One region of the Blastococcus sp. SYSU D00868 genome, then DNA from elsewhere that is predicted to be linked to it. Evidence: riboswitches for the same ligand, from Rfam matches in the RefSeq annotation. Region 1 holds a riboswitch; the other holds the start of a gene.
What was found. Region 1 has a riboswitch for cyclic di-AMP ahead of ACI79F_RS07395 (LysM peptidoglycan-binding domain-containing protein). Riboswitches for the same ligand answer to the same signal wherever they lie in the genome.

Region 1 (4,189 bases):
GTCCATCGCGCGGTAGCCCTCGGCGGCCTGCTCCAGCGGCAGGGCGAGGTCGAAGACCCGGCCCGGGTCGATCGCGCGGTCGGTGATCCGGCCGATCAGGTCGGGCAGGAACCGGCGCACGGGCGCCGGCCCGCCGTGCAGGTGGACGCCGGAGAGGAACAGCTCGTCGCCGGGCAGCGCGACGTCGTGGGCGACGCCGACGTAGCCGACGTGCCCGCCCGGCCGGGTGGCCCGGACGGCCTGCATCATCGACTCCTGGGTGCCGACGGCCTCGATCACCGAGTGCGCGCCGAGCCCGCCGGTGAGCTCCCTCAGCTCGGCGACGCCCTCGTCCCCGCGCGTGGTGATCACGTCGGTGGCGCCGAACTCGCGGGCGAGGCGCTGCCGGTCGGCGTGCCGGCTGAAGACGACGATGCGCTCGGCGCCGAGCTGCTCCGCGGCGAGGACGCCGAGCAGGCCGACGGCGCCGTCCCCGACGACCGCGACCGTCTTGCCGGGCCCCGCCTCGGCGGCCACGGCGGCGAACCAGCCGGTGCCGAGCACGTCGGAGGCGGCCAGCAGGGAGGGGACCAGGTCGGCGTCCGGCGTCTCCGGGGTGGCGACGAGCGTGCCGTCGGCCAGCGGGACGCGGGCGTACTCGGCCTGCGTGCCAATGGCGCCCATGGGGTGGGCGTGCACGCAGCGGGACTGGTAGCCGGCCCGGCAGATCTCGCAGGTGTTGTCGGAGGCGAAGAACGAGCCGACGACGAACTGGCCGGGCCGCAGGGTCGACACCTCGCCGCCGACCTCCTCGACCACGCCGACGTACTCGTGGCCCATCGGCGCCGGGCCCGCGACCGTCTCGGCGCCGCGGTAGGGCCACAGGTCCGAGCCGCACACGCAGGTGGCGGCCAGCCGGATGACGGCGTCGGTGGGCTGCTCGATCCGCGGGTCCGGGCGGTCCTCGACGCGGACGTCGCCGGGGGCGTGGAGAACGGCTCCTCGCATGGGTGGGTGCTCCTCGTGCTGTGGGCTGGTGGTGCGTCGGTGCCCACGGAACGCCCCGGGACGCGTGCGCGGGAGGTCGGGTCCCTGGGGGTACGGCCACGCCCCCCACCGGCGACAGGCGGCCGCACCACACCGCCGAGCCGGGCACCCCGGCCGAGGACGGGCGCGCGCTGCTGGCCGGCTGGGCGGCCACCGCGCAGCAGGTGCGCGACGCCGCCGACGCGACCTGGCCGGCGCCCGCCGCGGGACGACGACGGCCGCCCGGTCCAGGGACCGGGCGGCCGTCGTCGCGCAGTGCTGCCGGGCTCAGCCCCGGTAGTTCACGTGCACGTGGTCGAAGTGGTTGGCGGTCGCGCTGCCGCGGTTCTCCATCGCCTTCCAGGCGCCGCCCGGCGAGGTGATGATCCGCTGCTGCCAGATGACGTACTCCACGCCGAGCTCGTCCCAGTGGTCCAGGTGGTACTGGGCGATCGCGTCGCCGAGGCCGGCGTTCGACATGACCATGTAGTCGATGGCCAGGCCGGAGGGGTGGCCGCCCGGGTCGACCGCGCTGGCGCGGGTGCCGCCGAGGGTGATGGACGCGGCGCCCGGGACGTTGGACACCACCGCGTTCGCGGCGTTCTGTGCCTGCGGCTTGATCGCGCCGGCGGTGTTGCTGATGTGCGCGATCGCCGAGGCGACCTGGGCGACGGGCGCCGGAGCGGGCTCCGGAGCCGGCGCGGGGGCCGGGGCCGGGGCGGGCGCGGGGACCGGCGCCGGGGCGGGCGCGGGGGCCGGGGCCGGCGCCGCCTCGGGGGCCGGAGCCGCCTCCGGGGCCGGCGCGGCCTCGGCGGTCGTCTCGGCCAGCGGGGCCGAGTCGCCGGCGGGGCCGGTCGTCGCCGGGGCCTCGGGCGCCGCGCCGGTCAGGGCGAGCACCTGCCCGGGGTAGATCCGGTTCGGGTCGGCGCCGATGACCACGACGTTGCGCTGGTAGAGCTCGCGCCACGGCTGGTCGAAGGAGGCGGCGATCCGCGAGACGGTGTCACCGCGCTCGACGGTGTAGGTGCCGTCGGGGGCGGCGTGCCGGCCGTAGGTGTCGGTGGTGTCCCGGTAGGTCTCCGGGGAGGCCGACGACGAGTCGGCCCAGGTGTGCGGCCGCTCGTGGGTCTCGCCGCCGGTGTGGTCGGGGGTGGTGGGGGAGGCCTGGGCCGCCGGGGTGCCGAGGACGCCGAGCCCGATGAGGGTGGCGCCGGCGGCGATGGGCGCCCGGGAGAGGGCCTTCTTGGTGCGGACATAACGGGCTGCGCGGTGCTTGGACACGGGTGCTGTGATCTCCGATCACCGCCGGTGAGGTGAGCTGTCGGGTTCGGGCGATCGGTGCCCGGCCGCGTGCTGCGGCTTCACCCCGAGGCGTGCGTGCACGCCGTGGAACCGGTGGGTCCCCCACCCCTGCCCCAAGGGATGTCGGAGACGGCCGGTGGGCAGGGTTGGGCGGCCCGGCCGTCACGCCCTCTGTGCGGAGCGCAGCCAAGACGCTACGAGTCGTCATGTCGACTGTCGTCGTGACGCAGATCACTTCTGGCGAACCGGGCAGTTCGACACGGCGTGTTGCCAAACCGTGATGAAACCCACCGGCCACGCGTTCGGGCGCGGCGGGTGACCCACCTCACCCGACCGCTTCGGCCGGTTTACCGACCGAATCGGTCGGTCACGCCTACCGTGGAGGCGTGGCGCGACCGTTCCGGCAGCAGGTGGACGAGGGGATCCTCGACCGCGCCGCGGCGCTGTTCGCCCGCCGGGGCTTCGCGAAGACGTCGGTGCAGGACGTGGCCGCCGCCGTGGGGCTGTCCAAGGCGGGGCTGCTGCACCACTTCCCGAGCAAGGACGCGCTGTACGAGGCCGTGCTGTCGCACGCCGAGGGGATGGGGCGCCGGGTCGGGGGCGCGGTGGCGGACCTCCCGCCGGGCCGCGAGCGTGACCTGCGGGCCCTCGAGATCCTCGTGGACCTCGCCCTGGCCCACCCCGGCATCGTCGCGCTGATGCTCGCCCCGGCCACCGACCCCAGGCCCGCTCCCGAGGAGCCGGCGGCGGCGAGCGCGGAGGTGCTGCGCGCCTTCGGCGTCGATCAGGAGAGGGCGGAGCCCGAGCGGCTCGTCCGCGTCGTCGGAGCCCTCGCCGCCCTGGCCGTGCTCACGCTGGCGGCCCACGCCGAGGACGCGACCACCGCGTGGCGGCCGCACATCGTCGCCACCTGTCTCGACGCGCTCGGCCACCGCCGTCCCGCCGCCCCTCTCCCCGCACCCCACCAGGTGGAGGCCTGATCCCGCATGGCTGTCCTGTTGTCCCGACTCGGGGCCCTCTCGCACCGGCACCGGCTGCCGGTCGTGCTCGTCTGGCTGGTGCTGCTCGTCGGGGGAGGCGTCGGTGCCGTGACGCTCTCCGGCGAGACCACCGGCAGCTTCTCCATCCCCGGCCAGGAGTCGACCAACGCCCTGGAGCGGATCGACGAGCGCTTCGGCTCCGCGGCCGGCGGCGCCACGGCCCGGGTGGTGTTCGCCGCCCCGGACGGCGAGACGCTGGCGACGCCGGACAACGCCGCCGCGGTCACGCAGACGGTCGCCGCGCTGGGGGAGCTGCCCGGCGTCACCGGGGCCACCGACCCGTTCGACCCGCAGAACCCGGCTGTGAACTCGGCGCAGCCGACCATCGGCTACAGCACCGTCAGCTACGACGCGCAGCCCGGCGAGGTGACCCCCGAGCAGCGGGACGCCCTGCTGGCCGCCGTCGCCGACGCCGCGGACACCGGGCTGGCCGTCGAGGTCGGCGGTGAGGCGGTGCAGGCGCCGCCGCACGTCGGCGGCCCGGCCGAGGTGGTCGGCGTCGTCGTGGCCCTCGTGGTCCTCGCGGTCACCTTCGGCTCGCTGCTCGTCGCCGGGATGAACCTGCTCACCGCGGTGGTCGGCGTCGGCATCGGCGTCCTGGGCGTCACGATCGCCACCGGGTTCGTCGACCTGTCCTCCACGACGCCGATCCTGGCCGCGATGCTCGGCCTGGCCGTGGGCATCGACTACGCCCTGTTCATCATCACGCGGTACCGGCAGGAGCTGCGCCGCGGCGCGGACGTCGGCAGCGCGATCGGCACCGCCGTGGGGACCGCGGGCTCCGCGGTCGTCACCGCCGGCCTCACCGTCGTGATCGCCCTGGCCGGCCTCTCGGTCGTCGG
Region 2 (4,189 bases), on a different contig from region 1:
GCTGGTGTCCGACGCCGAGCACGTCACGGTCGTCAACCACAAGCGGCTGTCCCGCCTGGACGTGCTGCGTGCGCCGGTGCGCCCGGAGACGGTCCGCCCGCAGACCCTCGTCGTCGCCTTCTCCCGCAAGAACGTCTACGCCGTCGCCGCGGCGCTGCACGCGCACCGGCCGGGCAGGGTCGGCGTCCTGTACGGCGCCCTGCCGCCGGCCACCCGCCGCGAGGTGATCGAGCAGTTCACCAGTGGCGAGTTCGACGTCCTGGTGACCACCGACGTGATCGGCCACGGGATCAACGTGCCGGCCACCACCGTGCTCTTCGCCGAGACCACGAAGTTCGACGGCGAGCGGGTCCGCCCGCTCCGCTCCTGGGAGACCGCGCAGATCGCCGGCCGGGCCGGCCGCTACGGGCTCACCGGGCACGGGCAGGTCGGGGTGCTCACCGGCGTGCCCGGGCTGCGGCCGGACCAGGGCCTGCTGGCCGCCGGCGCCGCGGTGGCCCGTGGCGACGCCGTCAGCGACCTGCCGAAGCGGGCCCCCCGGCTGCGGCCGGAGCTGGCCGACCTCGGCGCCATCGAGGCCGTCGACCTGCCGGAGGCGCTGACCCGTTGGATGGCGTGGGCGCGGACGGCCACCCGCGACGAGGCGGTCGCGCCCGACGACGTCAGCAGCCTGGTGCTGCGGGTCGAGGCGCTGCTGCCGCTCCTGCGCGGCCCGCTCGGCGCGGCCGGGGACCTGGACACGGTGTGGCGGCTGGTCGACCTCGCGATCGACTACGACCCGCCCCGCCGCACCCGGTGGCTCGCGCTGGCCCGCGCCGCCCTCCGGCACGCCGCCGGACTCCCGGTCCCGCCGGAGACGCTGCTGCCGGACGTCCCGCGCGGCGGCACCGTCGAGGAGTACGAGCAGGCCGCCGCGGCCGCCCGCGACGCCCAGACGCTGCTCCGCCGCTTCCCCGGCGTGGCGGGGCTGGAGGACGACGACGCGGCCTGGGTCGAGGAGGAGTGCGCCGAGGCCATCTCGCTGCTGCTGCCCGGCGCGATCTCGACGGTCCGCAGCGCGACCTGCCGGGAGTGCGGCCGCGCGGTCGCCCCGCGGTTCGCCACCTGCCGCCCGTGCAGCGGCCCCGCCGGCCGCGGCGGGGGCGACGCCGACCGCCGTCCCGCCGCCGGCGGGCGCCGGGCCGCCGGACGCGCCGCCGGCCGTGCCCTGGGCGGGCGCCAGGGCGGTCCGCGCGGGCGGTCCCGCCGGGGCTGAGCACCGAGTGGGGCCGGGCGCGTGCGCGCCCGGCCCCTGGCTCAGTTGTAGTTCACGTGCACGTGGTCGTAGTGGTTGGCCGTCACGCCGCCCCGGTCGGCCATCGTGGACCAGGAGCCGCCCGGCGACTGCAGGATCCGCTGCTCCCAGATGATGTACTCGACGCCGAGCTCGTCCCAGTGGGCGACGTGGTAGGCGACGATCGCGTCGCCCAGCGACGCGTTGGACAGGACCATGTAGTCCAGCGCGTTGCCCGACGGGTGGCCGTGCGGGTCCGTCGCGCTGGGCCGGGTGCCGCCCAGGGAGATGGAGCCGGCGCCCGGGACGTTGCTGACGACCGCGTTCGCCGCGGCCTGCACGCGCGCGGAGACGGGCCCGGCCGTGTTGTTGATGCGGGCGACCGCGGTGACGGCGGTGCTGCCTGCGGCGGCCGCGCTGCCGCCGCCCGAGGACCCCGACCCCGCGGCCTCCTCCTCGGCGGCCTCGGCCGCCTCGGCGGCTGCTGCGGCGGCCTCGGCGGCGGCCGCCGCCTCGGCCTCGGCCTGCGCCTGGGCGGCGGCCGCGGCGGCCGCGGCCTCCGCCTCGGCCCGCTGCCGGTCGAGCACGGCCTGGTCGGCGGCTTGCTGGGCCTGCGCGGCGGCGACCTCGGCCGCCTCGCGGGTGCCGCGGCTGGCGGTGAGCTCCGACAGCTGCTGCAGGTCCGGCTCGACGGTGGCCGGCGCGCTCTGCGCGGACAGCCCGAGGGCCGCGGCGACCGAGACCGACTCCGACGTCCCGGCCTCGGCCTGCGCGGCCGGGTCGGTGCCGACCAGGACCTGGACGAGCACCGCGCCCGCGGCGGCCACGCCCAGGTAGACGCCGGGGCGGCGGCGCAGCGCGGCCGGTGAGCGGCGCCGGCGGGGCGCGGGGACGTGGAGGACCTCGGTCGCCGGCTCGGTCGCGGCCGCGGCCGGCGGGGCCGGAAGCGGCGCGGTCTCGGGGGCCGCCGCCCGGGTGGGGCGGGGCGAGGGGGTGCTGCGGTGCTGCATGAGGAGGGGACTCCAGGGGTGCGGGTGCCGCGGCGCGCCGGGGACGGGCGCCTGCGGGCGGGGGTGCAGGCGGGCGAGGCCGGCCGGCGGTGCCGGGCTCCACCGGTGCACGGGACGCGGCGGGGCGCCGCTCGAGCGCGGGTGCTCGACGGGGTGCAGGGGTGGAGCGGCGTCGGCTACCGACGACCGCGGGTGCTCAGCTGCGCGGGCGCACCCTGCCCCGAGGGGACCGGCCGGAGCGGGGGCGTGGATGCGGGGCAGCGATGCTGGGGCGCGCCATGCGGCGGCTCTCCGTTCTTCCGTCGGCCGCCTACCGAGTTAGCTGACGGGTTCGGGCGGGAAGCGGCCCTACCCCTCCGGACACGTCCGGACGGGATTCACCCCAGTACTGCGGTGGGTCCCCGGCTCGCCACGAGGGGGCTCGTGGGCGACTCGGCGGCGTCCGACCGGCTTCCCCGGTCGGGGACCAACGACCGGACGGACGGCGGGAACGGTAATCGCGTTATGGAGTCGTGACAATCCGGCGCGGCCGGTTCTGGAGCCGACACGCGGCGCCGGTACGCCGGTTCGGGCCGCTGACCGTGTAGGGCACCGGCCCGCCACCGCGCCCGGCTGTGGCCGAGAACACAGCGGACGGGCGGCCCGGGAGGCACGGCGGGCCCGGTAGACGTCCCAGACGACCTATGGGCGCAGGTGGCGGCCGAGAAGGGCGGCCGGAAGGAGTGACATCGGCCCCACTGCTGTCAATCGGCCGGGGCGGGATCGGTAAGTTCCCGACGCAGCGGGCCGCAGCGCGCACGTCGGGAGGCGCGGTGAACGGATGACCCGCGAGGGAGAGGTGCAAGTCGTGGCAGCCGTTGACGCCGTGCTCGACGAAGCAGGGGTGAAGAACAGTCGCGTCCGCGACTTCGTCCGCCAGTGGGCAGAGCACACCGGTGCCGCCCGCGTGGAGGTGGTGCACGCCTCCGACGACGCCCGCCTGGTCCAGGAGGCGCTGGAGGCCGGTGAGCTGCTGCCCGCCGGGGAGGGCCGCTACTACTCCCGCAGTCACCCGAAGGACACGGCGCGGTCGGAGGAGCGCACCGTCGTCGCGACCAACAACGAGTCCGACAAGGGCGTCTACAACAACTGGAAGCCCGCCTCGGAGATGCGCCCGCTGCTGACCGAGCGCATGAAGGGCGCCTCGGCCGGCAAGACGATGTACGTCGTCCCCTACCTCATGGCCCCGCCCGGGTCGCCGCTCGAGCAGTACGCCACCGGCGTCGAGCTGACCGACACCCGCACCGTCGTGCTGCACATGAACCGCATGGCGCGCGTCGGCGTGGAGTTCGTCAACGACCTCGCCGACCAGGACAGCTTCGTCCGCGGCGTGCACGTCACCGGCGACCTGGAGAACCTGGGTCACGGCACCCCGGACGACCAGCGCTACTTCGTCACCGTCGCCGACGAGCGCACGATCCTGCACTTCGGCTCCTCCTACGGCGGCAACGCGCTGCTGGGGAAGATCGCCCACGGCCTGCGCCAGGGCGCCTACGACGGCTGGCGCTCCGGGGAGTTCCTCGCCGAGCAGTTCATGCTGCTGGGGATCACCGACAAGCAGACCGGTCGCAAGTACCACATCTGCGGCGGGATGCCGAGCGCGTCGGGCAAGACCAACCTGGCGATGACCCTGGCCCCCGACATCCTCGGCGACCGCTACCACGTGACGTTCTACGGCGACGACATCGCCTGGCTGCGCGTCGACCCCGAGGACGGGAAGATCTACGCGATCAACCCCGAGTACGGCGTGTTCGGTGTCGCCAAGGACACCAACGAGGCGACCAACCCCACGGCGGTCGAGGCGATCCGCGAGGGCACCGGCACGATCTTCACCAACGTCGCCTACAACGAGCAGACCGCCGACGTC

Region 2: another riboswitch for cyclic di-AMP. It lies ahead of ACI79F_RS03100 (hypothetical protein); the one in region 1 lies ahead of ACI79F_RS07395 (LysM peptidoglycan-binding domain-containing protein).

The regions. Positions count from the first base shown of each region.
Region 1 covers NZ_JBJGZO010000006.1:68,281-72,469, forward strand. Annotated here, with positions in the region: gene ACI79F_RS07390 (zinc-dependent alcohol dehydrogenase family protein) at 1-987, opposite strand, end outside; gene ACI79F_RS07395 (LysM peptidoglycan-binding domain-containing protein) at 1,294-2,286, opposite strand; cyclic di-AMP (ydaO/yuaA leader) riboswitch at 2,294-2,446, opposite strand; gene ACI79F_RS07400 (TetR/AcrR family transcriptional regulator) at 2,694-3,287, shown strand; gene ACI79F_RS07405 (MMPL family transporter) at 3,294-4,189, shown strand, end outside.
Region 2 covers NZ_JBJGZO010000002.1:280,431-284,619, forward strand. Annotated here, with positions in the region: gene ACI79F_RS03095 (helicase-related protein) at 1-1,255, shown strand, start outside; gene ACI79F_RS03100 (hypothetical protein) at 1,297-2,283, opposite strand; cyclic di-AMP (ydaO/yuaA leader) riboswitch at 2,576-2,731, opposite strand; gene ACI79F_RS03105 (phosphoenolpyruvate carboxykinase (GTP)) at 3,131-4,189, shown strand, end outside.